4 regions of the Bacillus sp. z50 genome follow, and region 1 is predicted to be linked to each of the others. Evidence: riboswitches for the same ligand, from Rfam matches in the RefSeq annotation. Region 1 holds a riboswitch; each other region holds the start of a gene.
What was found. A riboswitch is a leader RNA that binds a small molecule or an ion and turns the genes downstream of it on or off. The one in region 1 is predicted to bind S-adenosylmethionine.

Region 1 (7,944 bases):
ATAGCCTGTATTCCACATTTCAGGTAGCACAATACAATCCGCACCATTCTGGGCCGCCTCAGATATAGACTCTGTTACATGCTTAAAATTTTCATTTGGCTTTCCATACTCGATATCCATTTGTACACAGGCGATTTTCAGGTGGCTTCCCCCTCTCTCTTCTATTAAATAGGTTATTTCAATACATGGCTGATAGCAACTTTGATGCTATCTGTTTACCCAATATGTAAATGAAAATGGAATCGGGCTTAATCATCAACTCCATCATCCAATTCTCCACTAAGAATTTATAATTGTCTGATCATAACCATTCGGATTTTGCCTTTGCCATTTCCATGAATCTGCGCACATATCCTTCAGACTCTTTTCTGCTTTCCAGACCAGTACCTTTGCGGCCTTTACGGAATCAGCGTAACTAACAGCCACATCACCGGGCCTCCGTTCCACTAATTCGTAAGGGATTTTCCTTCCGCTAACACTCGCGAACGCATCCACCAGGTCCAGGACACTGTATCCGTTTCCTGTTCCAAGGTTAAATGCTTCTACTCCGGATCTACCCTGCAGATATTCCAATGCCTTCAAATGGCCCTTCACTAAATCGACTACATGGATATAGTCGCGGACACCCGTACCATCATGAGTTTCATAATCGCTGCCAAAAACGGATAATTTATCTCTTTTTCCAATGGCAACCTGTGTGATATATGGCATTAAATTATTGGGAATACCACTTGGATTCTCACCGATTCTTCCTGATTCATGAGCTCCTATAGGGTTGAAGTACCTCAGCAAAGCGATACTCCATGCTGGATCGGAAACATGCAAGTCACACAGAATTTCCTCTATCATTAATTTTGAACGTCCATATGGATTGGTTGCTGATAATGGAAAGGACTCATCAATCGGTACCCGATCCGGCATACCATATACAGTGGCAGAGGAACTGAATACCAGCTTCTTCACCTGATGCTTCGCCATAACTTCACATAGTCTGATGGTACCCGTCACATTATTTTCATAATATCTCAGAGGCATTGAAATGGACTCACCAACTGCTTTTAAACCGGCAAAATGGACAACTGAATCAAAATCATATTTTGCAAACAATTGGTCAATAGCTTCCTTATCTACTAAATCTATATTATAGAAAGGAAATTTCCTACCAGCTAACTCTTTCACTCTTTCAATTGCTTCCACATGACTATTAGAGAAATTATCCAGCACCACAATATCATAACCCGCTTTTAAGAATTCAACCGCCGCATGGCTGCCTATATAACCAGCACCACCTGTAATGAGTATCGCCATCCATGATCCACTCCCCTGTTTCTCACGATTGGTAATCAGAAATACACACACTAATTTTACCTTATTTAGAATTATGTGGTATCTAATTTCTTTATGAATTAAAAATATTAAAAGAAGAACAGGGCAGTGGATACTCAATTTATATTGCCGCGAGTCGATTTTTAGGCTTGTTTAAATATCACTTGTTTTAGCTTTAAGGAATTCATCTTTAATCTTTTGCAGTAACGACTGATCTGTCAGAAGGCGATAACCTGTATTAGCCAAGGCTTTTGCACCAATAATGACAGCTTGGTCTCCAAGCTCAGATATAGCACATTCTCTAAACTCTTCTGTGTGGGCTATTAAATCATTCGGACCAATTTTGATATAAGGATGCGCTGTCGGAACAACATGGCTTACATTTCCTGCATCTGTTGAACCGGATGCATTCCGCGTATCCTGTACAACCTCCTCACCTAGAGCTGCCAGTTCTTCTCGAATTACCTCATCAAGAGCCGTGTTCAGAACGAAATCATGAACTTCATTTTGAAATCTTTCTATTTTCACATCAGCTCCGGTTGCCAATGCCGCACCTTTAGCAATCTGAATAATCCTTTCCGATATTTCCTCACAACTTTTCCAAGTTGCCGCTCTAATATAGAATCTTGCAGAGGCATAATCAGGAATGATATTAGGCGCATCTCCTCCATTTGGAATAATGCCATGAACCCTTATATCTGTCGGCAGCTGCTGTCTCAATGCGCCAATCCCATTAAATAATTGGATGACCGCATCAAGTGCATTAATCCCTTCCTCTGGTGCTGCCGCAGCATGCGCCGGTTTCCCATAAAAATGAAAGTCAAGGGGATTAACAGCCAAGAAAGGCTGAGTTGTTCTCGTTTGACCGGAAGGATGAATGATAATAGCTGCATCCACACCGTCAAACAATTGATGCTTTACATAACTACCCTTCGCACTTCCATTTTGTCCCCCTTCTTCTGCCGGGGTACCGTAAACAAGTACCGTTCCCCCTATTTCCTCCAGTACTAAACCAAGCGAAATTCCAGCCGCTACGCTGGTGATGCCAATGATATTATGGCCGCACGCATGGCCAAGGCCAGGAAGCGCATCATACTCGGCAAGAAAAGCTATCGTAGGCCCCGGCTTTGAGGATGACTTCCTCGCTATAAATCCAGTTTCATGACCGGCAATATCATTTGTTACCTCAAAGCCAGCATCGATTAATACCTTGGTCAGTGTTGCAGATGCAAAAAATTCCTCATTCCCTATTTCGGGATTTGCATGAATTTGGTGGCTTATATTTATATATTTGTTCTTCTGCTGATCAATATATCCATTGATAATATCTTTATGAAAAATGCGACCTCCGTTTTTAATCATTGCTCTGCCTCCAATCTCTCTAATAGTCTTATACCTATGTTAGTATCCGAAGTAATTCATTGATCGACTGCCGGGCTGGTCCAGGCATCCTGATAATTAACCAATTCTTCTATTGAAACAAAAGCTGGAATGGTATTCCCTTTAAATGTTTTAAGGATAAAGTCCTCCACTTCCTCGGAATGATAGATGTCTACCAGTTTTTTTAGCTCAGCGCGGTCTTTATCCCCTTTTTTTATAGCGATAATATTAATGTATGGTTTGGCCGTTGCACTTTCATGGAACAAGGCATCTTTTAATGTCAATCCTGCTTCAACTGCAAAGTTATTGTTAATAATAGATGCATCTACATCCTCAAGAAAACGCGGTGTATTCCCGGCAGCTACCAGTTCGAGGTTAATATTTTTTGGATTTGATTTAATTTTTTCCAAAGAGCCTATTCCATCAAAATTATCTGTTAGTGTAATGAAGCCAGCCTCCTGCAAAAGAAGTAGCGCTCGGCCAAGATTTGTACCTTCATTAGGGACAGCAATTTTAGCCCCATCAGGCAATTCCTTTAAATCCTTATGCTTATTTGAGTAGATTCCCATTGGTGCAATAACAGTAGAGCTTAGTGGCTCAAGATCTAATTTTCTTTCTTCCACTTGTTCTTCAAAGTAAGAAATGGTCTGGAATGCGTTAGCATCCACTTCGCCATCATTTAGAGCTGTATTCGGCAAAATATAATCACTGAACTTTACAAGCTCTATATTGAGCCCCTTCTCCTTAGCGAGTTCAGCAATATAATCCCATATTCTTGTGTCTCCGCTGCTTACTCCAACCTTAATGGTAGAGCTGCCCTCTTTTGCACTGCCTTTCGAATCGCTTCCACATGCTGCTGTTACGACAGTACATGCAATTATTAAAATAGTAAGAAAAAGTTTTTTCATTTTTTCCATCTCCTTCTTTATCGTCTTCTTATTTTTCTAGCCAGCGTATTACCTATGGATTGTAAAAGCTGTACAATGATTACCAGTGCCGCAACGGTTACAATCATGGTGTTAGTGTCAAACCTCTGATAACCATAGGTGAGGGCAAGATCTCCAACTCCTCCAGCTCCTACTGCCCCTGCCATTGCTGAGGCTCCAACCAGCCCAATAGTTGCTGTTGTAAAGGTTAAAACAAGAGAGCTAAGTCCCTCTGGTATTAAAAACCGAAAAATGATCTGCCATTCAGTCGCGCCCATTGACTGAGCTGCTTCAATAATTCCCTTATCAACTTCCAATAATGAATTTTCAACCAATCTGGCAATATAAGGACCTGCATAAAATACAAGCGGTACAATGGCGGCATTCGTTCCAATCGCCGATCCAACAACCAATCGTGTAAATGGAATCAAAGCCACCAATAAAATAATGAAGGGAACCGAGCGTAAAATATTAATGATTGGGTTCAATATATTAAACACCCACTTATTCTCCAGAATGTGACCCTTTCTCGTTATGACGAGTAAAATCCCTAAAGGCAATCCAATCACGGCCGCGAATAGTAAGGAGAAGAAAACCATATAGAGTGTGTCACTGAATCCAATCAGTAACTGTTCAAGTGTAATTTCCATTCCTAAAAACTGTTCATTCATGATAGCTTAACCTCCTGCAAGAGCACATCCTCACTCTCTATGTATTGGATCGCCTTCTTTATTTCTTCTGTTTCACCGATGACCTCAACGATTAAATTCCCAAAAGGGGTTTCCTGTATTTCAGAAATATTGGCAGAAAGAACACTTAAATGGACATCAAAACTTTTCGCCACTGTTGAAAGTAGATGCTTGCCAGACGAAGATCCCAAAAAATTAAGTTTCCAAACTGCTGGTTTATTCTCCTTTAAGGATTTCAAAAAGCTCTGCGGAATCTCGTCGTGAATGACTGTTCTAACAAACCGCTTGGCAACCTCAGTGGTTGGCTTGGAAAAAATATCAAGAACAGGCCCCTGCTCAACAACCCTCCCATTTTCCATGACAGCGACCTTATTGCATATCTCTTTAATCACCGACATTTCATGTGTAATAAGCAAAATTGTTATATTGTATTCTCGGTTTATTTTTTTCAATAGCTCTAAAACATCCCTGGTCGTCTGCGGATCCAATGCCGATGTAGCTTCGTCACATAGCAGGATAGATGGATTCGTGGCCAGAGCTCTCGCAATTCCAACCCTCTGCTTCTGTCCCCCTGACAATTCATCCGGGTAACTTCGACCCTTAGCTGATAACCCCACGAACTCCAGTAATTCTCGAACTCTATTTTGAATCGTTTCTTTACGAACGCCGGATAGTATCAATGGAATCGCTACATTATCAAATACCGTCTTAGATTGAAGTAAATTGAAATGTTGAAAGATCATCCCGATTTTCTTTTTCTCTGCCCTTAATTCCTTTGCTTTGAGACTGGCAAACGATTTACCATTCACAAGGACCTCCCCCTCAGTAGGCCGTTCAAGCATATTAACTAAACGCAAAAGTGTACTTTTCCCGGCCCCGCTGTATCCTACCACTCCAAAAATATCCCCTTTTTCAACCGTTAAATGAACGCCTCTCAGAGCATCTACGCTTTGACCATTTGCTTGATATGACTTTTTTATGTTTCGAAACTCAATCATGTTCTCTCCTCCAGGCCTAAAAAATTCGAAATGCAAAAAGCCCCTTCTGTCATTAGACAGAAGAGGCTTTGTATGAACATATACATAAAAAGACAAGTAGAAATATGTTCGCTTAAAGCTTCCTCTTATCTCTCAAACAGATGTTTGTTGGAATTAGCACAGTATTTTTACCATAGTAAAAATCCGCTGCCGAAGTATCATAGGGCCAAATCCCTCCACTTCTCTCGATAAGAATCGCTTGCTATTCAATTAAATTTGATGTTTCCAACTATATCCTATCTTGTTTAGCAATGTCAATAATAATTTATAATATTTAAAATATTTTTGATTTATAATAAAGAATATCCTAAATCAAGTTACAGCAACTAAAATTCATGAATATTTCCAATTCATGAATCATTTTGGTCAGTTATTCGTATAGGATATTAAGGTAAATTATAGAAAAAATAAGGAGGGGTACTTTGTGGGAAATATCTTCATCTATTCCATTATCATTGGGATTATATCGGCACTTATTCTTGTGCCATTCAAAAATAATGAAAAATTACGTATCCATATGAAGGGGAAAACAAAACTGCTTGTTTTTGTCAGCTTAGCTGCATTAATCACGATTGGAGCATTTTTATTTTATTACTTCACCCTATTGGATCAAACTATCTCTTCTCTTTGGATTTTTGTCATCATACTAACCTTGCTGGGTTCAATGCTTGCTACGGGTATGGAGAGAACCATTAAGGGTATTTTATTTGCAGGTAGTTTGCTTGTCGGTCTCTATTTTTTAACGGCATTTCTGTTCAATGCCGATGAAAAGTATACTATAGCTAAAATGGACATCAAAGAAGAAATTCAAACATTTGATGAAAATAAAAAGCCGGCCAGCGTGCCTCCTCAATACGCGCGCAATAAAATGAAAAAAGCATTTGGCCAGGTACCAAATACGAGCTACTACGAATTAGGGAATTTACAAATCCAAAAAGTAGATGGTGAGTATGTTTATATTGCTCCAGTCGAATTTTCAGGATTCTTCAAATGGCTGAAAGGGAAAGAAACTCCTGGTTACTTTATATTGAGTGCTACAGATTCATCAGCCAACCCAAAATTTGTTGATGCAGAAATGATCTACACTCCTTCTGCATTCTTCAATAAAGAAACAGAGCGCCGTATTCGTCTACAGTATCCATCCTACATATTCTATGGGGATTCACAGCTTGAAGTAGATGATAATGGCACGCCATTTTATATTCGCTCTTATGGTGATTTTGTCTCTGCCAGAAATGGCTTTAAGGTAAAAGGTGTTGTGGTGATGGATGCCAAAACTGGGAAGTCCAACTCTTATTCCCTTTCTGAAGCGCCCGAATTTATTGATGGTGCCGTTGCACCAGAAGTCGTCAGTACACAAAACAGCTACTTCGGAAATTATATTCATGGCTATTGGAACAGCCTATTTGGAAAATCAGATGTTAAACTGCCTTCTGATGAGGGTACCGAAGCGAATGTAAGTCCGATCTTTGATGAAAATGGAGATATGTATTATTTCACTGATTTCACGAGTCCTAAAGAAGGCGTCGATTCTATGCTCGGCTATGCGCTCACAAATTCCAGGACAGGTAAAGCTGTCTATTATACAGGTAATATGGAGGAATCCTACATGGATTCACAGGGTGCCCTGCAAATTATCGAGAAGAAGTTTATAGAAAAGAAATGGGAAGGAGAAATGCCCATCATCTATAATTTTTACGGTGAAGCCAGTTGGTTAACAGGAGTCCTGGATTCAAATGGATTCCTACAAAATTATTTCATTGTATCTGCTGCCAATCCTGAAATAACAGCATATGGGTCAACGCCAAATGAAGCCTTAAAGCTATACAAAACAGCACTTCAAAAAGGCGGCGGAACGGTTAACGGCACCTCCACAAGTGTTGAGAAGAAAATCGATGGGAAAGTTATCAGAGTCTATAAAGAAAAATCAGGTGAATATACCGTCGTTTCGTTCCTTCTGGATAATGGACAAAGCTACAATATGTCCTCTGAAAAGGATCCTTTGATCATATATCTGCAGGAAAACGATGAGGTATCTGTAACGTACCTGGATACCGGGGAAAACTTTTTACCTGTTAACGGTATTACAATTAAGAATTTACAATAATATATACTGAAGAAAATAGATCATCCTCACTCGAGGATTGATCTATTTTTTAACAACTGGACTAATTTTATTACCCATATTTAAATTATTGTTAAATATATAGTTAGAATCGTGTTGAATAGGGTAAATAAAATTAGTCATAAATACTCATAATAGGTAGTGTTTACATTATTAAGAGGAGGGCTTTGGAGTTAAATTCTATAGATCAATACCCATACTGGATGTAGTTCCAAAAGAATTAGAGCACAAATGGAAATATACTTTAGAATTCATTCTTCAGAACTAAAATTTGCTTAAGATACACTTACATGGTTAAAGCATTCTCAGCTGTTTTCCATACATAATCAGTATTAATATGTGAGTTAGATTATTTTCACATAACATTTAGGAAGTACTTTCCATTTACAAATCTCTATATATTTTATTAGATTAAATACGTATAATACTGCTCTTTTTTTATTTCTCCACCCTTTATTACA
Region 2 (7,944 bases), on a different contig from region 1:
CGCATTTGCAATCGTCTTAGCTTATCTTGTAAAAACATTTATCATTTCCTTTTTTATAGTTGAAGGAGCCTCAATGGAACCAACACTTTATAATAATGAAAAAGTCTTGGTCAATAAGTTAGCGGCGTATAGCGGTTCAGTTGATCGTCAGGATATAGTAGTCATTCGAGATGATGGAAAAGATAAATACTATATAAAGCGGATTATAGGGTTACCTGGAGAAAAGGTTGAATATAAGAATGACTCGCTTTATATAAACGGCAAGCAAAAAGATGAGCCATATCTGCCTGATGAACAAGGAGAAGTTGATTTACTGAAAATGAATAAAACAGGTGACTTTGATCCATTGAAAGTTCCTAATGATCATTATTTTGTGATGGGAGATAATCGGTTGAACAGCAGGGATAGCCGTAATGGATTGGGCTACATAGATGAAGATGATATAGTCGGTACATGTGAATATGTCATTCTCCCATTTGAACACGCACGTAAAACAGATTGATAAAATTGCATCTCCACATGGTGTGGAAAAGGTGAATGGCTCTCGAGCCATTCACCTTTCCGTTTTTAAATATTGCGTTTATAGGTTTCTTTTGTCAGCACCGGGAATTGATCCACAGGAGCATCGAGTTTTTGTACATTGAAAACCTCTCCATATTTCTCAAGTTCATTGGCTATTTGATCCTGCAACTCTCTGGTCGGAACCTCCACGTTGTATTTAGTACCTTCATGCAAAAGCCTTGGCTCCGTTTCAAAATAAACATAGTACATGGGAAATTCCTCCAAATCATCATTTGGTTATTGTATTCCCTTTTTGAAGTTAACAAAACAATTTTTACATTATAGACCAATAATCTGATATAAATATAGATCCATATAGTCTATCTTTTGATCGTTGCTTTTTGTCTCAATCGTTCCTTCGAAAATGGATTTTCCGTCTTCGAAATTAAAGATGCTTATATAAGGTTTGTTTTTTTCTCCTCTATAAGTGAGAATCATTTTGTTGTGATATACATTTATATTGTGATCAAACATTTCTGAGTTCACTTGGATTTTATGATCCTTTGTGATTTTTTGTTTCTCAAAATCATACGTAACCATAGCGACTATTTTCTTTCCGTTCTCATCTTTAATAGCGGAAACATATAATGAAGTTTGATCATAAGCTATATTAAAACTAGAACCATCTTCTTGTAATAGCTGTTTCGTTAAATCACTCGGAAGGGTCAACCTATCTAATTTCTTTGTTTTATAGTTGTACACATATAAGTCACGGCTAACAGTTTGACTGTTTTCATCTGTATGGATAGTCTTATCTATCTGAAATGTAAAATGAGTACGAGCTTGCGTCGGGTTAGTATCTGTTAAACTGGTTATATAAATATCTTGCTGATCCGTTGATTGTTCAGTTGTCAAAATCGAATTATCGTCAATTAGTTTTTCCTTTTTAAGGTTAATCGTATATTCCTGAAGTATTTCTGTCCCATCTTTCGAATTACTGCGTGTCATGACAAATAATTCATTCGTGGAGATTTGGACATCAAGGATTTCAATAAAAGATGAATATTCCTGATTGGGCAGGTTTACTTCAAAAGAGGTTGTATCCTCTGTTTTCTTATTGAGCTGATCAATTTTTAAACTGAAATTATGCATTCCATGTCTGGTAGAAAAATCATACTTGGAGTCGACAAAAATGACTTGATTTGTGTCATTGTACAACTGGTTACTATAAATTTTTCCTCTCATAAAGGAAGAATACTGATTTGCTAAATCTTTCAATTCCGCTGTTTCTAAATATTTTTCCCCGTAGTCCACCTGCTCAAAAAAAGGTAATTCAGATCGATAAGTGGCCCCCTCTTTCGTTACATTAAACGTTTCTGTGAATCCACCTACTTGATAATCTGCTTCCAATGATAAGGTGTCTAAGATTTTAGCATCTCCATTTATTTGTTTGACGTAAAAATCAGGGAGGGTGGAGGAAGAAAAGGCCTGATTTATATAAAATACTGAAATGGATAGCACAGCAACAAGCAGGATCAGAATAGAATTTCGATATTTTTTCATATGTTTCCTCTCCTTACACAGTTATTTTCTTATTTAATAAATAGCGGCTTAATAAAATGGAGATAATGCCTAAAATACTGGCTGTAACGCTTACAATGATGATTTGCTCAGATGTATAAATGTAATTACCTATTTCTAATAATTCGATTAATATAATAGGTGCTGATAATACAGCTATAACACCTACACAGTATAGGATGGCAAGAATGATTCCTTTCCATTTAAAGCTGCGCTCAAGCAATATGGCCGTGAATAGGATGCTCAAAGCAATAAATCCTGCACCATAATATAAAACGAATTCTGTGAAGGTAGATGGGAGAATAACCGTAATAAATTGAGATCCCTTGATTAAGCTGCCAATCGATACCTCATGTAAATAATCCGCTGATATAAACCATTTCAAAATTTTTGATTCAATTAGAAGGAGTATCAATTGGATAGATACTAGTGAGAGTACAAGTAGCATTATAGCTGTTAATTTCGAAAAATAAATATTCATTCTTGATGTAGGAATCATTAATAAACGATAGATAAAGGATCCTTTACCTGACCAGTCACGGTACCAAATTAGAAAGATATATAAGAAGATGGCACCTGCACATAAGGCAATCGGACCATTAAACCAAATAGAATTCACATAATTGTCCATGCCATAATAACCAAATTCTTCAATAAAGACTTCTATAGGGACACCATTCGTTAATGATTTATTAGCGTCACTCATGTAGATGTTAGCTTCAATGATTAACCCGGCAACTTGTATAATAAAAACAGCAATAATCAATCCAAATAAAATTTTTGTAAATCGATTTAACTCCACATTCACAAGCTTAAAAAAGCGATTCATCCTCTATACACCTCTCTCATTACATCTACGACAGACTTACCTTCGTTATTTCGAACTTCTTCTGCATTAAATTCTTTATAAACGACTCCGTCATTTAACAAAACAACTTTATCAATGAGGTGCTCAATATCGTTGATTTCATGGGTTGTGATGATAACACCGCGGTCTTCAATCAGGTGGCTTGTAAAGACATCTGCTATTTGTTCACGGCTAAAAATATCGATACCGGAGAATGGTTCATCCATAAGAACATAATCAACATCCAGAGCCAATCCCAATAACAAATTCACTTTCGCGGTATTTCCTTTAGATAATGTTGAAATCCGTATGTTTTCATCCAATTTGAAAAAGCTCAATAATTCATCGGCGCGATCTTGGTTCCAACTCTCATAAAAATCATTCATAAAATCCATTGCCTGCATAATGGTGAAGTTCGAAAGCATCGTGAACGTATCTGGAATAAATGTGATTTTCTCATACGTATCCTTCGTTCTTTTAGTTCCGTTTATAAGAATTTCTCCACCATCAATAGGAGTAAGGCCCATGATGGATTTCATAATCGTTGTTTTACCTACACCGTTTATACCGATTAAACACGTGATTTCCCCTTTGTTGGCTGTGAATGATACATCATCCAATACGTTTTTTCTTCCAAATTTTTTCGTTACATTTTTTACTTCTAACATGAAATCCCCTCCTTACTCTTGTTCCGCATTATATTTTTCTTTGACAATACTCAACAGTTCATCTACTGGTAATTGAATCGGTTTAATTGCCTGAACAAAGGTATCAACGGCTTCAACAATGAGTTCCTGACGAACGCTTGACAATATGACCTTGTCGGTTGTGACCCGGCTTGGGAAATTTCTTTCTGTGTGAATCAATCCCTGTTCCTCCATTTCCTTATACGCTTTTTGAGCAGTATTGGGGTTTATTTTTAGAAGATTGGCAAGCTCACGTCGAGAAGGAATCTCCTCTCCGCTTGCAAGCCGACCGGTCGCTATTTGTTCTTTGAAGTAACGGACAACTTGTAAATATACAGGATCCCGGTTATTAAAGATGATGTTCATTAATTCATCTCCTATGGCTTTTTAACCAATTATTAGTGTGTGTACTATGTAGTTCATACACTTGATATGTGTACTATACAGTTAATACACTAAAACTGTCAATAGGATAGTAAAAAATTCCCTGAAATAGTTTTAAAACGTGTAATTATTTAAGAAGGGTCATGGCAAAATAATAAGGATTCTCTGGGGAAGGAGTTTACTTGTTATGCATAATACAGGCCTGGTTCTAGAGGGTGGCGGAATGAGAGGGCTATATACAGCTGGAGTTCTGAGGTATTTGATGGAACAGGATATATATGTGCCATATACAATTGGTGTTTCAGCTGGTGCATGTAATGGCTCTTCTTATATTGCACGGCAAATAGACCGTAATTATGCGGCGAATATCGATTATGTCTCACACCCGGAATACCTATCCTATAAACGTTTTCTGAAGAAACGTGAATTATTTGGAATGGACTTTATTTTTGATAAAATTCCAAATGAACTGGTCCCATTTGATATAAAGGCTTTTTGTGAAGCAAAGGAACAGTTTGTCGTGGGTGTTACAGATTGCGTAACAGGCGAACCTGTATACTATAGAAAAGAGCACCTAATAAAAGATATTACAACGATTCTGCGCGCATCCAGTTCGATTCCTTTTTTTGCTCCGGAAATCTCTTATGATGGAAGAATGCTGCTGGATGGCGGTGTTGCCGATCCAATACCGATACAAAAATCTCAAGCAGACGGGAATACGAAAAATATCGTTGTGCTTACTGGGAATAAAGGCTATATGAAAGCATCGTCGCTTGATTGGCTTGGAAAAAGAAAATATAAGAACTATCAAGGGCTGCTAAAGGCTCTTCGCAAACGGCATATCGTTTACAATGACACGATCCGCTATTTGGAGGAACAAGAAGAAAAGGGACTTGTCGTCATTATTCGTCCATTAGTGAAATCAGATGTCAGCCGTGTTGAGCGTAACCCTAAAAAGCTGAAAAAGCTGTACAATCAAGGATATGCTGAAGCCAAGGCTGCTTATGGAAAAATCAAACGGTTATTATAATAAAAACCCATCACTTAAATGGTGATGGGTTAACGTTTAGTATGAAATTAGGCTAATTCTGATTGTAAGTAATTCCAGATTAACTGGGCAGTATGTTCAATAGAGCTGATATGGGTTCTTTCAAAAGCATGTGAAGCATCAATGCCGGGTCCAATTAATCCGTGTATGATATCATAGCCGGCACGGATGGCAGCAGAAGCATCAGATCCGTAAAAAGGATATATATCTACACGGTAATCAATCTTGTGTTGCTTTGCCAATTCGACTAAATGCTGACGCAGGCCATAATGATAGGGTCCGCTAGAATCTTTTGCACAAATGGAAACACTGTATTCATCCGTAGATTGTCCTTCTCCAATTGCTCCCATATCTACAGCCAGGTATTCAACAGTTTCAGCAGGAATGTTGGAGTTTCCGCCATAGCCTATTTCTTCATTATTTGAAATTAAGAAGTGGGTCGTATAGGGGAGAGTGATGCCTTCTTCTTTTAACTGTTTAATGATATACATCAGTATGCCGACACTCGCTTTATCATCTAAATGACGGGATTTAATAAATCCATTGTCTGTCAGTTCAACACGGGGCTCGAAGGAAACAAAATCACCTACAGAAATACCTAGACCTTCTGTATCCGTCTTGCTTTTTGTCACAGCATCAATTCGAACTTCAATCGTTGCATCCTCGCGTTTAATATCTCCCATTTTCTGATAAACATGGACAGAAGTTTGATTTAAAAGAATCGTCCCTGTAAACGTTTTACCTTCAGCTGTATGGATTTTACAATATTCGCCTTCAACAGAATTCCAACGAAATCCGCCGATCATCGATAATTTTAAACGCCCGCTTGGTTTGATTTCTTTCACCATAGCACCTAATGTATCTACATGGGCTGTTAGAAAACGGTGCTTTGAATCATCCTGTCCCTTGATTGTTGCCAATAGGGCACCTTTATTTGTTTTTACTGCAGGTATTCCTTGAGATTGTAAAAACTGTGCTACATGATCAATTACTTCCGTTGTATAGCCGCTCGGACTTGGAATGGATACAAGGTCTTTTATGTACTGGAAAATTTCCTGGCCATTGGCTTTCATGGTTCCGAATCACTCCTTTTTATGTATAGATTTATTATATACCTTTGTTAAAAAGTTGGACAATAAAGGCAGAAATAACTTGCTTTTTTAGCAGTAGGACTGTAAATTTATAGTTAAATAAATATTCTGAAAAATCTTATCAAGAGAGATGGAGGGACAGGCCCTGTGAAGTCTCAGCAACCGCCAATATGGAAAGGTGCTAATTCCTGCAGGAACAATCATTCCTGGCCGATAAGAAGGGACTCACTCTAATGAAAAGTCTTCTTCTTGAAGACTTTTTTCGTTTTTAAGCATATTTTTATTCACTGGGAAAATGAGTGGATGTAAGTAATTCGTAACTTTGATGGCAAATTAGAGCCGGATGAAGGTAAATCAGAGTAACTGTATTTCGGGGATTAATAAAGAGAGAGGGGTCATACATATGACAACAGTTAAAATCGAAACACTCTTAGCTCAAATAGGCAATCGAAGTGAAACACAAACAGGTACTGTTAATCCGCCAGTTTATTTTTCCACAGCCTATCGCCATAACGGAATAGGGGAATCAACAGGGTTTGATTACATAAGAACAGGAAACCCAACCAGAAAATTATTAGAGGAAGCAATTGCCGAGCTAGAGGGTGGTAAACAGGGATTTGCCTTTAGTTCAGGTATGGCTGCCATTCACTCATTGCTATGTTTATTTTCTCCAGGTGATGAAATAGCCGTCTCTGCCGATCTGTATGGAGGGACATATCGGTTATTTGAGCAAATATGGAAGACGTATGGCATCAAATTTAACTATTGCCATACATATGAAGATTTCGCTGAATCCATTACGGAAAATACGAAGGCCTTCTTTATAGAAACACCGACAAATCCGCTTATGCAGGAAATGGATATTAAAGAAATTGCTCAACTGACCCAATCTAACAATCTACTGCTCCTTGTGGATAATACGTTTTATACACCCATTTTGCAAAGACCGATTGAGCAGGGAGCAGATATTGTTGTCCACAGTGCCACCAAATATTTAGCAGGACATAATGATGTATTGGCTGGATTAATTGTCTCAAAGAGTAAAGAGGTTGGTGCGCGCCTAGAAGAATATCAAAATGCAACAGGCGCTGTACTGCCGCCATTTGACTCCTGGCTTGTGATGAGGGGAATGAAAACATTGAGCCTAAGGATGAGGCAGCATGAGGAAAATGCTAAGATAATCAGCCGATTTTTAAGAGAAAGAGAAGAAGTGACAGATGTCCTTTATCCTGGTAAAGGGGGGATGATATCGTTCCGGCTGAAATCAGAGGAATGGATCAATCCATTTTTAAAAAGCCTTCGCATCATATCTTTTGCTGAAAGTCTGGGTGGAGTAGAAAGTTTAATGACGTACCCTGCTACACAAACACATGCGGATATCCCTGAGGAAGTGCGTACACAAAATGGAGTCTGTAATTGTTTGCTGCGCTATTCTGTTGGGATAGAGCATGCGAATGATTTGATTGATGATCTTATTCAAGCTTTTGAATCATTATCGGTTTAGGTTATTAGAAATTTGAACTTTACAGGCATTTAGGTGCATCATGAAGGATTCCAGAAGTAATACCTAAAAAGGATAAATTAGAAAATTATGCAAATTAACGACCCGTTTTGATATACTATACCAAAATGGGTCTTTGGGGAGAATGAAAATGGCTGAACTGGTGATTTCTATTAGCAATCTTCAAATGCATTATGGATCGAAAGAAGTACTTCGAGGAATTAATCTTGATGTAAACAAGGGACAAATTATTGGCTATATAGGTCCCAATGGGGCGGGGAAAACTACCACAGTTAAAATATTGC
Region 3 (7,944 bases), on a different contig from region 1:
ATTCATTTTGGGGCACAGTAAAATAGAATAGTATTATTAAAAAAACGAATTTTAAAAGAGGCGTTAATAGCATCTGTAACAACGTTATCAATAGAGATTGAGCGGCAGAACCCCTTAGAATTCAGGGTTCTGCTTTTATTATATTCATTGTTTACTAGACAGGGAGCAGTTCAATACCGCAGTTGTTTAAGTGAATATTCCTAGCTTTCCAATACGTTCAATAGCTTCTATTAGCCGTTTTTCGTCTACTAATAAGCCGACACGAATGTAGCCTTCTCCGTATTCACCAAAGCCTTTTCCTGCTGCAACGGCTACATCTGCTTTTTCAAGCAAATAATCAGCAAAGCTCTCGCTCTTGAAACCGGCAGGGACAGGAAGCCAAGCAAAGAATGAACCAGTTGGGGCTTCGACTTTCCAGCCGATTTTATTGCAAGCGCCAATGAGGGAATTTCGTCGTCGTTCATAGCGTTCGATAAGCTCTTCTACGCAGGATTGCTCCCCTGTCAAGGCTGCGATTGCCGCTTTTTGTACAGCAGGGAAGAGGCTGACGTAAAGATGATCTTGAATGAGATTGAGTGCTTCGATGATAGCTGGGTTTCCGATAGCAAAGCCAACACGCCAGCCTGCCATATTGTAAGTTTTCGAGAGTGTGTACATTTCAATGCCGACTTCTTTTGCACCCTCCGTTTCAAGAAAACTGATAGGTTTTTGTCCATCAAAGCCAATAGCTCCATAGGCAAAATCATGAAGTACGGTAATGTTATTTTCTTTTGCAAATGATACTGTTTTTTCAAAAAAAGCATGATCTGCGGTAGCTCCGGTAGGATTATTTGGGTAGTTTAAATACATTAGCTTTGCATGGGTCCTTTGTTCTAAAGGGATGCTTTCATAATCCGGCAAAAATTGATTATCTTTTGTTAGTGGAAAAGTTTCATAGTTTACGTTTGCTAATACAGCTCCAGATAAATAGTCGGGATAGCCTGGGTCTGGCAAGAGCATTAGCTCTCCATCGTTGAGCAAGCACATTGGTAGCTCAACTAGTCCGGCCTTCGTTCCAAAAAGGATGGCAACTTCAGTTTTAGGGTCAACCTCGACGCCATATTGCTTGTGATAAAATTGTGCTGCCGCTTCTTTCAACTCTTCCAAACCCCGAAATGGAGAATATTTATGAGTTTGTGCATCTTCAGCCGCCACTTGCAGGGCTTTGACGATATGCGCAGGAGTAGGTTGATCAGGATTTCCTTGTCCGAGATTAATAATGTCTCTGCCTTCAGCTATAGCGCTGTTAACTTTTAGGACAAGTGTTGCAAAAAATTGGACTGGCAGTTTTTTTAAGCGTTCTGAATATGTCATATAATTCACCTTTACGAAGAGAATATAGTTTTGAATATTTAAATAATAGATAAAATTCTATAACCTTTATTTAGAAATGTCTATAGTGAGCTGAAAGAATTTGAATATAGCGGTAGTAAATGGTTATTAGATTTGCTGAGTCATAGATTATAGGGGAACGTTTGATGAAGTGGGTGTGGTAGCTTTTTCAGAAATGATTGTTTTTCGGAAAATGTGAAATGTGGAGACTATACATTAAATGAGCTTGTTTGGCAGATGAAAATAGTGAGCGATGAAAGTGTTATTCAGTCGGCTTGCGAAAATGTAGAGTTTTACATTATCGTCAGTTCAGCCCTACGAAGAAGAATGGGGAGTTTTTTAATCCGATGTATGTGGATTGGAATATTTTATTGAAATTGCAATGATGAAAGCGGTTCAACAGTTTACGTCAAAAAGGTTTTTGTTGACAGACTATTCTGAAGTCTGTAATATCATAAACAAATCAAATAAAGCTATAGCTTATCGAGAGCGACCGAGGGACTAGGCCCTATGACGTCCGGCAACCCCCTTAATAGGGAAGGTGCCAATTCCTGCAGAATGTATTACATTCTGAAAGATAAGTCGAGATAGATGTATTTCGATGCCCCTTTCAGATGAGAGGGGCATTTTTGTTTCAAAAAATGTGTAGAGATAGAGGTTGGCATATGATAAAAATTCAGAATGTTAATAAGATTTACAAAACTAAAAGCGGTATAGTAAATGGAGTTGACAACGTTTCCTTAACAATTAAAAAAGGCGAGATATTCGGGATTGTCGGGTACTCAGGAGCAGGTAAAAGCTCGCTGCTACGCTGTATTAATTTGTTGGAGCGTCCAACATCGGGAAATATCACAGTTGATGGAATTGATCTGGCTAAGTTGAGAAGCAAGCAATTGCGTCATGCACGCTTAAAAATCGGGATGATTTTTCAGCACTTTTATCTTATTAGCCAGAAAACAGTTTTTGAAAATATAGCTTTTTCTTTAAAGGCAGCAAAAGTGCCGCAGACTCAAATACAAGACCGAGTAGAAGAACTGTTGAAAATGGTCGGATTAGCTGAAAAGCGTGAAGTGTATCCTTCGCAGCTAAGTGGGGGACAGAAGCAGCGTGTAGCGATTGCAAGGGCGTTGGCGAATAACCCGACAGTACTCCTTTGTGATGAGGCGACCTCAGCACTAGATCCGACGACAACGAAATCAATATTGAATTTGTTGAAAAAAATCAATAAGGAGCTCAATATTACGATTGTGTTGATTACACATGAGATGAATGTAGTAAAGGAAATTTGTAATCGAATGGCGATTATGCAGGATGGCAAGGTCATTGAGGAAGGCTCGGTGTATGATATTTTTGCTAAACCCCATGCCGATCTTACGAAGGAATTCATTAACAGTGTTGTTTCGTTCGATATACCTGACGCTATTTACCAAAGTTGCAAGGGTCCGATTGTCAAGGTGACGTTTAGGGGAACGGTTGCCGGTGAGGGAGTCATATCGGATACGCTTCAGCAATTTAATGTAAAAGGCAATTTTCTTCATGGCTCAATTGAATATATTCAGGAATTGCCTTTAGGTATTTTTATCATGGAGCTTCGCGGACAGAAGGAAGAGATTAATAAAGCGATATCTTATATAGAAAGTCGAGAGGCAGAAGTGGAGGTGTTCCAACATGGGCTTTGATTTCAACCACTTTATAGAGCTTATTCCTGAAATTAACACAGCATTTTTGCAGACGATTTACATGATTTCCATTTCTTTAGCTGTCGCAATCGTGATTGGTTTACCAGTTGGAATTCTATTATATGTGACAGAAAAGGGTTTATTTTGGGAAAACAAAACGGTTCAGAGGATATTAGGATTTGTCGTCAATTTGGTCCGATCAATACCATTTATTATTTTATTGGTTGCTCTTATGCCATTGACCGAATTTGTTGTAAAGACAACGATTGGACCAACAGCTGCTAGCGTATCGCTGTCAGTCGCAGCTATTCCGTTTTTTGCGAGAATCGTTGAAACGTCTTTACGAGAAATTGATAAAGGTGTTATTGAAGCCGCGATAGCAGCTGGTGCGACACCGTGGATGATTATTAAGGAAGTACTATTGCTCGAAGCGAGATCAGGTATCATTTCGGGTATTACACTTACATTAATTAGCTTGATTGGGTTTTCTGCTATGGCAGGAACGGTCGGTGGTGGCGGTATTGGTGATTTAGCGATTCGCTATGGGTATTATCGCTATGATAATACCATTATGATTGCAACTGTTATTATTTTAATCGTATTGGTTCAGGTTATCCAACTTGCCGGTGATTTCATCGCAAAAGTTATAGATAAAAGATAATAGAAAAGGGGAATTATTTCATGAAAAAGGGGTTAACAGCATTTATTTTATTCTTAGTGGTAGGTACATTGGCAGCTTGCAGCGGCAATGAAAGCATTGAGGATGCAAGCTCAGAGTCAAAGGATATTAAAATTGGAGCTACTTCTGGTCCTTATAGTGATATGGCAACGAAAGCAATCAAGCCAGGCTTGGAAGAATTGGGATACAAAGTAGAAGTGGTGGAGTTCAGTGATTATATTCAACCGAATAAAGCGTTAGATGGTGGAGATATTGATGCGAACCTTTTTCAGCATACTATTTACTTGGAAAACTTTGAAAAAGAGAACAGCATGGATTTGACAGGGTTAATTAAAGTACCGACTGCGCCGATGGGTATTTATTCAAACACGTATAAATCTTTGGATGAAGTGAAGGACGGAGCGACGATTACAATTCCGAATGATCCGGTAAATGCAGCTCGCGCATTCAATACACTTCAAGATGAAGGATTAATTGTAGTAGATGAAAATGCAGAACCCCTTAAAGTTTCTGAAAAGGACATAATCGAAAACAAGAAAAACTTAAAATTCCAGCCGCTAGAGTCAGGACAGCTACCTCGATCTATTGACAGTGCAGATTTATCAGCAGTACCAGGAAACTTCGCATTAGCTGCAGATATGGACTTATTAAGTGCATTAGCGCTTGAGAATATGCTTGATCCGTATCGAAATTTAGTGGCAGTAAAGGCTAATAATGATGATTCACAGCTAGCTAAGGATATTTTATCAGTGGTAGAATCTGATGAATTCGAAAAAATAATCGATGAAGAATTTGTCGGCTTCGGCAAGCCTGAATGGATGAAATAATAAGAAAAAATGTCCCAGTTCTCTCTTTGTTTTATGTATAAATACTAAGGCTGTATATCCCTTAGATTAAACAACTAATTCGTAAACAATACAAAACCATAGAAGGAGCATGGCGGGTGTAAGGTTAGACATACAGAATATATAAAGATAACACTTCCCACTTTATTAATGTTTTTAACAGCAAATAGAAATGAGTGATGAAAATGACTGTTTTTTCAGTTCATGGTGCTCCAAGTGAATATATTTTGAAAGATAACGCTTTAGATTTATTGGAAGCTAAGCTGCTGGAACGCAATCTCCGCAGAGTTCTTGTGGTTCGTGGGAAAAAGTCCTGGGAGGCAGTAAAGCCGTATTGGCCGCAAATGGCAGAGGTAGAATTGGAAGAATATACGTACGGAGGCGAGTGCTCATTTGCCGAAATCGAGGCGGTTACTAAGCTGGTCAAGCATCATTCATTGGATGCGGTAATAGGTGTCGGAGGCGGAAAGATACTCGATCTTGTTAAGGCGGTTTGCGATGCGACTGAAAGGCAGTCCATTCTCATTCCGACATTGGCATCTAATTGTTCGCCATGGACGCCTTTAAGCGTTATATATGATGATTCCGGAGCTTTCATTCGTTATGATATATATCCGGTTTGTACCAGTCTGGTGCTAGTGGAGCCGCAAATTTTAGTTGATGCTCCAATAGAAATGTTAATTGCCGGTATTGGAGATACTCTTGCGAAATGGTACGAAGCGGATGTACAGATGGCTGTAATTGATAATAAGACTGTTCCACTGCAAATTGCTCATTTTGCTGCAAGAGAATGTAAGGATTTATTGCTAAAATTCGCCCGTGGAGCTGTTGAAGCTGCAAAGGCTGGGGAAGTAAATGATGATTTCGTCAAAGTAGTGGAAACGATTATTATGTTTGGTGGCATGGTTGGGGGCTATGGTGATTATTACGGTCGAATTGCTGGCGCTCATTCGATTCACAATGGTTTAACGGTACTTGAAGAAACTCATCACGCCTTGCATGGTGATAAGGTGGCATATGGCATTTTAGTTCAGCTAGTGCTGGAAGACAAATGGACAGAAATTGAAGAGCTTCGACTGTTTTATGAGGAGTTGGGCCTTCCATTATCCTTAACAGATTTAGGTGTGGAAGATATAACGGAAGCGCTGATTGCTGAGGTTGCTGAAAAAGCAACAGTTACGGGTGAGTCGATTCATGTAATGTCAATTGGATTGGTTACAGCTGAGAGGGTAGTGGAAGCAATTCAGAAGTTGGAGCAATTTGTTTGTGAGAGTGAGAAATCTTGCTAAAGTTGTTTACATAAACGGTCATCATCCACTCTAGGAATTAGAAGGTGTTTTAGGATTAGTTGATTGTGCAGGTTTCTTAGTAGACAGTTAAAAAGCTGTCTACTTTTTTTATTAGTCGTTAGCAATAATGTTTATGAAAACAGCCTTATCTTTACATGTAAATAAAGTTGTTTTTTCCTAATTAAAATGCTTATCTGGCTGCATAGTTTATTACCAAAATTATAAACTTGTTTATTTGTATAAATGAACCCTAAAATGGATAGGGAAATTTACTATTAAACGAAGGAAGTTGATTATGGAATTCACCAAGTATGCGAGTAAGAAACACACCGTACAGCAAATTGCAGAAGATCTGCTACATGTTACTCAACAGGCAGCTATTGCTTCATATCCCTGGATAGGAAAGGGAAATAAGATTGAAGCAGATGGTGCAGGGACAAGGGCTATGAGGCATCATTTAAATACAATCGATATGTGTGGAAGAGTCGTAATTGGTGAAGGAGAAATGGATGAAGCGCCAATGCTTTATATCAATGAAATGCTGGGAAATGGGAACGGTCCGGCAATTGATATAGCTGTTGATCCGGTGGAAGGTACTACGTTAATGTCTAAAGGGAAAAATCATTCAATGGCTGTGTTGGCTGCTGCGAAAAGTGGAAGCATGCTTCATGCTCCTGATATGTATATGAAAAAGATCGCAGTTGGGCCAAATGCAAAAGGATGTATTAATATAAATGCCTCCTTAAAAGAGAATATGCAATCAGTTGCGAAGGCCCTTGGAAAAGATGTAAGAGAATTGACCATTATGATTCAGGACCGCGACAGGCATAGTACTTTAATGGCACAGGTTCTCGAACTGGGAGCGAAGTTGAAGTTATTCTCTGATGTTGATATAACGGGCGCTATAGCAACTGGAATCGATGGAATGGATATTGATATGCTTGTCGGTACAGGCGGAGCTCCAGAGGGTGTCATCACTGCAACTGCACTAAAATGTCTGGGAGGAGATTTTCAGGGGCAGCTAGTTCCTATGAATCAGGAAGAATATAACCGATGTGTACAAATGGGTATTGAAAATCCAACTAAAATTTTCGAGCTGGATGAAATTATTCGTACAGATGATTGTTTATTTTCTGCAACGGCAATCACCGACGGTATGTTTTTGAATGGAGTCAGGAAGTTACCAAGCGGGAAAATGAGTACCCACTCCTTGTTACTGGTAGGCGCAAATACAAGAAATACAAAATTTATCCATACACACCACCATTAATGCTTTCTAAAAATAAAATCCTATAAAAGCAGTGATGATATGCTTTTATAGGATTTTTTTATTTCAAGGTTGATCAATACTTTCAAATCTTAATCCCGAATTAAATTAATCCTTTGCAAGAATCATTTTTGAGAGTAAAAAGGTAAAAGGAATCGCAATAATAGTAGCGATTATAGGTGCTATATTATCATGTATGGAAAGCAACTGGACTAAAATATAAATGGCAAGCGTGGACACTAAGATATTAACGACATAGGTTAATGGGAATTGAAGGAATTTTTTTAAAGTTGGTTTCGTTCGATAGGTAAAATAGGAATTCAGATAAAAGGAGCCAATCATACTGATAAAAAAACCAAGTAAATGGGCAGTCATATAGTTCATCTGAAACACTTCTTTAAAAAGTAAATACAAAATATAATAGTTGATTGTATTTACAATGCCAACCATATTAAATTTCCAAAATTCCTTTTCAAATAAAATCATCGAGTACAACCAGCTTTCTTCGCTTTTTTTCTAGGTTCTCTTATTATACTCAATTTAACAGTCAGCTAAAATATTCCATAAAAATGGATAAGGGTTATTAGCGATAGATGCGAAGTAAATGACTGATTACTATATGGATATAAAAAGAAGTAAGACCGGAAATGGTCATTCGCGGTCTTACTTAGTTACTGGTTAAATAGATGAAACTCTTTCCACCAATCCATTCCAATATCCCGATAAAAATTTAATTTTGTTAAGTTATAGGAGTTAGGTTGATTCAGTAAATATTTTTGAAACTCATCAGCTTGCTTTTTTTGTTCCTCCGTAA
Region 4 (7,944 bases), on a different contig from region 1:
GAGTAATGCCATTAAAACAAGGGTGAAATTAAATACCTGGAATCCATAAATGATTAGATAGCCAAGTCCTTGTGAAGAAACAAGAAATTCTCCAACTATGACACCAACCCAGGCTAAACCAACATTAACCTTTAGTGTCGATATAATGACTGGAAAGGAATACGGCAAGACAGCTTCCTTGAAGATGTGCATGCGGCGAGCATTAAACGTTTCCATTACCTTTATATAATTGGGATCGATTTCCTTGAAGCTCGTGTAGACGACTATAGTCGTAACGATAACTGAGATAATGATTCCATTGGTGATAATGGATATTAATCCAGGGCCCATCGCCACAATAATAATGGGTCCAAGGGCTACCTTAGGCATAGCATTGAAGATGACTAAATAGGGATCCAGGACCTTTGAAAGCATTGGAGACCACCACAAGGCAACAGCTAGCAGTGTCCCTAGTAGAGTGCCTAAAATAAAGCTGATGACTGTTTCGAACAAGGTAAGTCCGAGATGGCTGAGCAAACTGCCATCCTGTATTTTTTCAATCAGCATTTCAACGACATTGGAAGGTGAACTGAACAGGAGGGGATCTATCCAGTAAAAATGGCTGGCTATTTCCCAAAGAGCAAAAAATAAAACAAAGATAACACCCTGATACAGCCATACTTTATGCTGGTTGGTTTTTAATTGTTGGATATAGTTCTTGTGAAGGGTATTAATTTTAAGTTTATTATCCGTCAAGCTGCTCCATCTCCTTCCATATAAGCTGGAACACATCTGAAAAGGCTGGATGATTTCTTGCATTAAATGGGGATAGCCCTTTTAACTCGTTTGGAATATCAAATTCTTTGTGAATTTTTCCTGGTTTTGGAGAGAGGAGGAAGACACGATCACTCATGGCTACTGCTTCTCCTATATCGTGAGTAACTAAAATAGCCGTTTTTTTAAACGATTTTAATGTACTTGATACGATATCTTCAAGCTTTAGTTTGGTTTGTAAATCTAAAGCAGAAAAAGGTTCATCTAAGAGGAGCAGAGTAGGGTTAGTGGCCAAAGTTCTAACTAGGGCAACTCGTTGGCGCATTCCTCCTGATAGCTCCCTTGGAAATTTAGTCAATACATCCTTCAGGCCGATTTCTTCTAATAGTGATATGGTTTGTTCTTCGTGCTTTTGGTCGAGCTGCTTTAATAATTTTAATCCTATCAATATATTTTCTTTAATGGTCTTCCAGGGAAATAAATAATCCTGCTGCAGCATATATCCAATATCCTGGCGATGGATGAGGACATCCTTCCTGTATAGCTTAACACTTCCTTCGGTTGGCTTAAAAAGGCCAGATATAATGGATAGAAGGGTTGTTTTACCGCAGCCGCTTGGGCCAAGGAAGGAGATGAATTCTCCCTCCTCAATACTCATTGATATATTCTCTAAAGCAATTGATGTTTGCGATTTAGATAAATAGAGATGAGATACATTCTCTATCGACAATAAAGGCATAATCCCTGCCTCCTTAGCTCCTATTTTGAAACTTCTTCAGCGATTTCTGTATTTACGAGTGTTTTATGATCGATATAGGAATCGATTTCTCCTGCTTCTTTCATGATATCCTGCAGATTTAACCATTCTTCCTCATCAAGAATTGGATTTAAGGCAAAGGACTCCTGTGACTTGTAACGGTCAATGGCCATTTCAATAATCTCTACGTCTGTATCTTCAAAATATGGGAGAATAGCTTTTGCTACTTCAGCGGAATCTGTTTCTTCAACCCATTTTTGTGCTTTATAAATCGCTTTTGTAAAACGTTTAACGATATCTTCATTTTCCTTCATATAGCTTTCCTTTGCCATGAAGGTGGTGTATGGAACATGGCCGGATTCTTTTCCAAAGGAAGCGACAATATGTCCTTTTCCTTCTTTTTCAAAAACACTTGCCTGAGGTTCGAATAGCTGTACATAATCACCTGTTCCTGATGCAAAGGCATTGGCGACATTGGCAAAATCAATATTTTGAATTAATTTCAAATCCTTTTGAGGATCAATGCTGTGTTTTTTCAGTACAAACTCTCCAACCATTTGTGGCATACCGCCTTTCCTCTGTCCGAGAAATGTACTGCCCTTTAGCATGTTCCAGTTAAATTCCTCTATTTTTTCTCTAGATACAAGAAAAGTTCCATCTGTTTGAGTTAATTGGGCAAAATTAATAACAGGATCTCTTGAATTTTGTCCATGAACATAAATAGAAGTTTCTGAGCCAACAAGCACGATATCAGCTCCGCCTGATAGTAGAGCAGTCATTGTCTTATCACCGCCCCATGCAGTCTGCAGGTCTACATCAAGCCCTTCGTCCTTAAAAAATCCTTTGGCCAGGGCGACATATTCAGGTGCATAAAAAATAGAGCGTGTGACTTCTGCTACTTTGACTTTTGTCAATTCTTCAGTCGACTTATTTTCTTTACAGGCCGATAAACTAAAGATGAGCAGAATGGACAGCATACAGAAGAAGCTGGTTTTAAGATAATATTTCAAGGGAATTTCCTCCTTAGTAGGCAGTATGTATGCCAAAGTGTAGTTAATCGTATTGTATGTGTGGTATATATTTGTGTGAATGCCTATAGAACTTTGTAAAGGAGCCCGGATTATGGATGAAGTAAAATCATCGCTAGGTAGTATCGTAGATAGAAGTCGATATCCATCGCCACATCCGGATATAAATCTATATATTGTCACGTATTTATCGAATGGGTTAAGGGTTAAGGGGCTATTAGCTGAGCCAAAAAAAAATGATGAAATAATGGACGGATTTTTATATTTACGCGGAGGCATTAAAAATGTTGGGAAGGTCCGTCCAGGGCGTATCATTCAATTCGCAAGTCAGGGGTTTGTTGTTTTTGCCCCCTTTTATCGTGGCAACCAGGGTGGAGAAGGAGAGGAAGATTTTGCAGGAGAAGATCGTTGGGATGCTATTGCAGGTTTTGAACTTTTAAAGCAACATCCCAAGGTTAATCCAAAAAAGGTCCATATTTTTGGATTTTCTCGAGGCGGGATTATGGCCTTGTGGACAGCTATATACTGCCAGGACGCTGCTTCACTTGTCACGTGGGGGGGAGTTTCCGATATGGTTCTGACCTACATAGAGAGAATTGATTTAAGAAGAATGCTGAAAAGGGTCATTGGAGGTACGCCAAACAAGGTGCCGGATGAATATAAAGCCCGTACACCCTTGTATGAAATTGAAAAAATACCATGTAATGTTCTAATTATTCATGGCGAGAAGGATAAGAACGTTTCGGTTGAACATGCCAATCTATTAAGAAACAGACTGCAGGATCTCGGCAAGAGCGTCGATGTGTGGTACCTTAAGGACTATACACATTATCTACCTCCTAGAATAAATCGGCAAATCGTCACGGATTTAACGAAATGGATGAAAGAAGCCGCTTCAAATGATACCATTGAAATAAATAAATGAAGCAGGGGAGTGAGAGAATTGGGTATGCCAATGGAATTGAATACTCTTATAGTGACAAAGGCTAATGAAAAAAGGGTTGAGGAAAATCTATTCGTCCTAAAAAAAGAAGGATACCGCCTATATCCAATTGAAATTCCGATTGATATCCGAAAAACTCTGGATGGAGAATCGAGAGGAACGGCACGGATAAAAAAAGTGGAATGGGAAAATAACTGCACAACCATTACATATGAGTTGATTTCTTTAAATTCCAGTAACTAAATTGAATAGAAACTAAAGAAAACAAACCTTCATCCAGAATTACATTGGGCGGTGGGTTTGTTTTTAAATTTAGACAAATAAAATAGTGCCTCAGGAAAGCCATTTCTTTTTGGCTTCCTAAGACACCGCTAGTTCTTTAAAAGGTAATTGGTCCACCTTTAGATTCAATTTCAGAACTGATATTTTTAAATTCCTTGAAATTTTCTCTGAATTTATGTGCAAGCTCATTCGCCTTTTCATAATAGGCTTCTGGATCTTTCCACGTTTTCTGCGGCTGTAAAACTTCATCAGGTACTCCAGGTACGTGTAAAGGAATCGCTAAGCCAAATATTCTGTCTTGTACCGTTTCGATATTGGCTAGTTCTCCTTCCAATGCAGCTTGAATCATCAATCGTGTATAAGAAAGCTTCATGCGGCTACCTGTCCCATACTCTCCTCCAGTCCAACCGGTATTAACCAGATATACCTGAACTTGATGTTCCTCAATATTTTTGCCAAGCATCTCAGCATATTTAGTTGGATGCAATGGTAAGAATGGTGAACCGAAGCAGGTAGAAAACGTAGCCTGTGGTGAAGTGATTCCGAGTTCAGTTCCTGCCAATTTACTCGTATAACCGCTTAGAAAATGATACATTGCCTGTTCTTTGGTTAACTTGCTGATTGGAGGCAGAACACCAAAAGCATCAGCAGTTAAAAAGATGATTGTATTGGGATGGCCCGCTATACTAGGTGTGACGATGTTCTGCATGGCTTCGATAGGGTAAGCTGCCCGGGTATTTTCAGTTAACATTCCATTATCATAGTCAGCAATTCTCGTATCTTCATCTACAACCACATTCTCTAGTACAGAACCAAAGCGTATGGCATTAAAAATTTGAGGCTCTTTTTCCTGTGTGAGATTGATGCATTTTGCGTAACAGCCGCCTTCAATATTAAATACACCATCAGGAGACCAGCCATGTTCGTCATCACCTATAAGGCGGCGATTTGGATCGGCTGATAAAGTAGTCTTTCCAGTGCCGGATAGGCCAAAGAAAAGAGCTACATCTCCCTCGAAACCTACATTTGCTGAACAATGCATAGAGAACACATTTTTCTCAGGCAACAGGTAATTCATGATTGAGAAAATGGATTTTTTCATTTCACCTGCATACTCGGTGCCTCCAATTAAGACGACTTTTTTCTCAAAAGAAATGATGATAAACGTCTCAGATTGTGTACCGTCCACGAGAGGGTTTGCTTTAAAACCTGGTGCTGAGATAATAGTAAACTCAGGAGAATGATTTTCAAGCTCTTCTTTAGTGGGGCGGATAAACAGCTGATGTACAAATAAATTGTGCCAGGCATATTCATTGATTACTTGTATAGGAAGGCGGTAGTCTGTTGCAGCCCCAGCAAACCCATTAAATACAAATAATTCATCTCGTTTTTCGAGGTAATCGATAACTTTATCATATAATTTAGAGAATGCGTCTTCAGATATTGCTTGATTGACGCTTCCCCAGGCTATTTTATCTTTAGTGGCAGCTTCCTCTACAATATATTTATCCTTTGGAGATCTGCCGGTATATTTACCTGTTTCGGCTTTAATCGCTCCAGTAGATGTGAGGATGCCCTCTTTTCTGGTTAATACTTTTTCAACTAATTGTGGCACTGAAAGCTGAATGTGAATATTATCATGAGTAAGTAATTGTTTCAATTCATTGGAAACTCCTACACTGTTCATAAGGTATCATCCTTTTCCAGAATTTTGGTAAGCATATTATATGGAAAATAGTATAACACATTTAATCGATTTATCCATACTAATTGTGTTAATTTTCAAAAATATGGTTTAATATAGTATATAAGAATAATTATTATTGTTTTCATTGGTGAAAGAATAGGGATATTAGTCAATATTGATGGATAAATAATAAAGTATATTTATTTGAATATTCGTAAATTAATTATATCAATATCATAATTGAAATGCGAATTTTAAGTTCTGACTGTACTTCTTTTAGAAAAAGGATGAAGCTAAAGGTTTATCTTAACAATATATTCCTGTTTATTTATTGACAGAAAATGATGGATAAGATATTATATACATTTGATATGGATACTCTTATCAAGACTCGGTGGAGAGACGAGCTCTATGAAGCCGGGGCAACCTGCAGTTTGATTCCTTATAATGGAAATCACGCAAAGGTGCTAACTTGATGCAAGGTTATAATGCCTTGAACGATGAGAGTGAAAGGCAGATTTCTGAGACTCAGACCTTTCCTCTTTTCTTTATAAAGGGGAAAGGTCTTTTTTCGTATAATCAGGAGATAATTAAAGATAATGAGTAGCCATAAACAGGGAAACTGAAGGAGGAAATATACATGTCTAATAAGAGACATTTGTTTACATCAGAATCTGTAACAGAAGGTCATCCGGATAAAATTTGCGATCAGATTTCTGATTCCATTTTGGATGAAATTTTAGCAAAGGATCCAAATGCGAGGGTAGCCTGCGAAACATCTGTTACCACTGGATTAGTTTTAGTAGCGGGAGAAATCACTACTTCTACTTATGTGGATATTCCAAAAATTGTGCGTGACACAATCAAAGGGATCGGTTATACACGTGCTAAATATGGTTTCGATGCAGAAACATGCGCTGTCTTAACCTCTATTGATGAACAATCTGCAGATATCGCCCAAGGTGTAGACCAAGCTTTGGAATCAAGAGAAGGCACGATGTCAGATGAAGAGATTGAAGCTATTGGGGCGGGAGATCAGGGTCTTATGTTCGGTTTTGCCTGCAACGAAACAGAAGAATTAATGCCTCTTCCTATTTCTCTTGCTCACCAATTATCTAGAAAGCTGGCTGAGGTTCGTAAACAAGAAGTTCTTCCATACTTGCGCCCTGATGGAAAAACACAAGTCACAGTGGAATATGATGAAAATAAAAATCCGGTAAGAATTGATACAATCGTTATCTCTACTCAGCATGACGCGGAAACAACACTGGAGCAAATTAAGAAAGACTTAAAAGAACAAGTAATTAAACCGGTTGTTCCTGCTCACCTTATTGATGAACAAACTAAATATTTTATTAACCCAACGGGCCGTTTTGTTATTGGAGGTCCACAAGGGGATGCAGGCTTGACTGGCCGTAAAATCATTGTAGACACGTATGGTGGATACGCACGTCACGGTGGCGGAGCATTCTCTGGTAAAGACGCTACAAAAGTAGACCGTTCTGCTGCCTATGCAGCCAGATACGTAGCTAAAAATATTGTAGCAGCAGGTCTTGCAGATAAAGCGGAAGTTCAGCTGGCTTACGCGATTGGTGTAGCGCAACCAGTATCTATTTCTATTGATACGTTCGGTACAGGGAAAATTGAAGAGGAAAAATTAATTGAATTAGTACGTGCTAACTTTGATCTACGCCCAGCAGGGATCATAAAAATGCTTGATTTAAGACGTCCGATCTATAAACAAACAGCAGCTTACGGACATTTTGGACGCAATGATTTAGATCTTCCTTGGGAGAAAACAGATAAAGTGGAAGTACTGCGTGCGGAAGCTAACATCTAAGATAAACAGCATAAACATTTCTAGAAAGAGGGATAACCCCTCTTTCTTTTTTTGTCTAAATATGGTAATATTAGGAAGTTGTGATATCGGGTATAATGGATCATATTTTGTCGGGACCCTAGCTTATATCTAAAATCTAATCCTTTGATATTTTTAAAGAAAAACAGTCGAAAGTAAAGGTAGTGAGTGAATAATAATGTGTGGATTTGTAGGATGTATGCATGATCACCAGCAAGCGAATCAGGATTCAGAACTAATTAAAAGTATGAATGACTTGATTACGCATAGAGGGCCAGATGACGAGGGGTATTATATAGATGAACATATCCAGCTTGGTTTCAGAAGACTAAGCATCATTGATATTGAATGTGGACATCAGCCCTTAACGTATGAAAATGAACGCTATTGGATTGTTTTTAACGGAGAAATATACAACTACTTGGAATTGAAAGTAGTGCTGGAAAAGGAAGGCATGGCGTTTTCTACAAATTCAGATACTGAAGTAATCCTGGCGGCATTTGTTCAATATGGGGAAAAGGCAGTTGAAATGCTTCGTGGGATGTTTGGGTTCGTGATTTGGGATAAACAGGAGAAATCTGTTTTTGGTGCCCGTGATCCATTTGGGATTAAACCATTTTTTTATAAGGAAGATGG

Region 2: linked by a shared signal. The riboswitch ahead of AC4G3N_RS04165 (methionine biosynthesis PLP-dependent protein) and the one ahead of AC4G3N_RS09760 (methionine ABC transporter ATP-binding protein) in region 1 are both predicted to bind S-adenosylmethionine.
Region 3: linked by a shared signal. The riboswitch ahead of AC4G3N_RS13870 (methionine ABC transporter ATP-binding protein) and the one ahead of AC4G3N_RS09760 (methionine ABC transporter ATP-binding protein) in region 1 are both predicted to bind S-adenosylmethionine.
Region 4: linked by a shared signal. The riboswitch ahead of metK (methionine adenosyltransferase) and the one ahead of AC4G3N_RS09760 (methionine ABC transporter ATP-binding protein) in region 1 are both predicted to bind S-adenosylmethionine.

Annotation. Positions count from the first base shown of each region.
Region 1 covers NZ_JBZFQL010000003.1:72,947-80,890, reverse strand. Annotated here, with positions in the region: gene AC4G3N_RS09785 (carbon-nitrogen family hydrolase) at 1-141, opposite strand, end outside; gene galE (UDP-glucose 4-epimerase GalE) at 280-1,308, opposite strand; gene AC4G3N_RS09775 (M20 family metallopeptidase) at 1,480-2,688, opposite strand; gene AC4G3N_RS09770 (MetQ/NlpA family ABC transporter substrate-binding protein) at 2,745-3,614, opposite strand; gene AC4G3N_RS09765 (methionine ABC transporter permease) at 3,632-4,282, opposite strand; gene AC4G3N_RS09760 (methionine ABC transporter ATP-binding protein) at 4,300-5,319, opposite strand; SAM riboswitch class I at 5,442-5,553, opposite strand; gene AC4G3N_RS09755 (YrzE family protein) at 5,783-7,465, shown strand.
Region 2 covers NZ_JBZFQL010000001.1:884,947-892,890, reverse strand. Annotated here, with positions in the region: gene lepB (signal peptidase I) at 1-502, shown strand, start outside; gene AC4G3N_RS04200 (hypothetical protein) at 568-771, opposite strand; gene AC4G3N_RS04195 (hypothetical protein) at 841-2,064, opposite strand; gene AC4G3N_RS04190 (hypothetical protein) at 2,078-2,911, opposite strand; gene AC4G3N_RS04185 (ABC transporter ATP-binding protein) at 2,908-3,597, opposite strand; gene AC4G3N_RS04180 (GntR family transcriptional regulator) at 3,610-3,981, opposite strand; gene AC4G3N_RS04175 (patatin-like phospholipase family protein) at 4,187-5,029, shown strand; gene AC4G3N_RS04170 (M42 family metallopeptidase) at 5,077-6,120, opposite strand; SAM riboswitch class I at 6,254-6,358, shown strand; gene AC4G3N_RS04165 (methionine biosynthesis PLP-dependent protein) at 6,542-7,642, shown strand; gene AC4G3N_RS04160 (ABC transporter ATP-binding protein) at 7,785-7,944, shown strand, end outside.
Region 3 covers NZ_JBZFQL010000004.1:241,552-249,495, reverse strand. Annotated here, with positions in the region: gene AC4G3N_RS13875 (pyridoxal phosphate-dependent aminotransferase) at 187-1,353, opposite strand; SAM riboswitch class I at 1,849-1,955, shown strand; gene AC4G3N_RS13870 (methionine ABC transporter ATP-binding protein) at 2,037-3,050, shown strand; gene AC4G3N_RS13865 (methionine ABC transporter permease) at 3,040-3,711, shown strand; gene AC4G3N_RS13860 (MetQ/NlpA family ABC transporter substrate-binding protein) at 3,732-4,556, shown strand; gene AC4G3N_RS13855 (iron-containing alcohol dehydrogenase family protein) at 4,760-5,863, shown strand; gene glpX (class II fructose-bisphosphatase) at 6,159-7,133, shown strand; gene AC4G3N_RS13845 (GtrA family protein) at 7,239-7,616, opposite strand; gene AC4G3N_RS13840 (tetratricopeptide repeat protein) at 7,802-7,944, opposite strand, start outside.
Region 4 covers NZ_JBZFQL010000006.1:228,192-236,135, reverse strand. Annotated here, with positions in the region: gene AC4G3N_RS16590 (ABC transporter permease) at 1-735, opposite strand, end outside; gene AC4G3N_RS16585 (ABC transporter ATP-binding protein) at 725-1,492, opposite strand; gene AC4G3N_RS16580 (ABC transporter substrate-binding protein) at 1,513-2,520, opposite strand; gene AC4G3N_RS16575 (alpha/beta hydrolase family protein) at 2,633-3,463, shown strand; gene AC4G3N_RS16570 (DUF2584 domain-containing protein) at 3,482-3,724, shown strand; gene pckA (phosphoenolpyruvate carboxykinase (ATP)) at 3,861-5,450, opposite strand; SAM riboswitch class I at 5,829-5,957, shown strand; gene metK (methionine adenosyltransferase) at 6,091-7,290, shown strand; gene asnB (asparagine synthase (glutamine-hydrolyzing)) at 7,487-7,944, shown strand, end outside.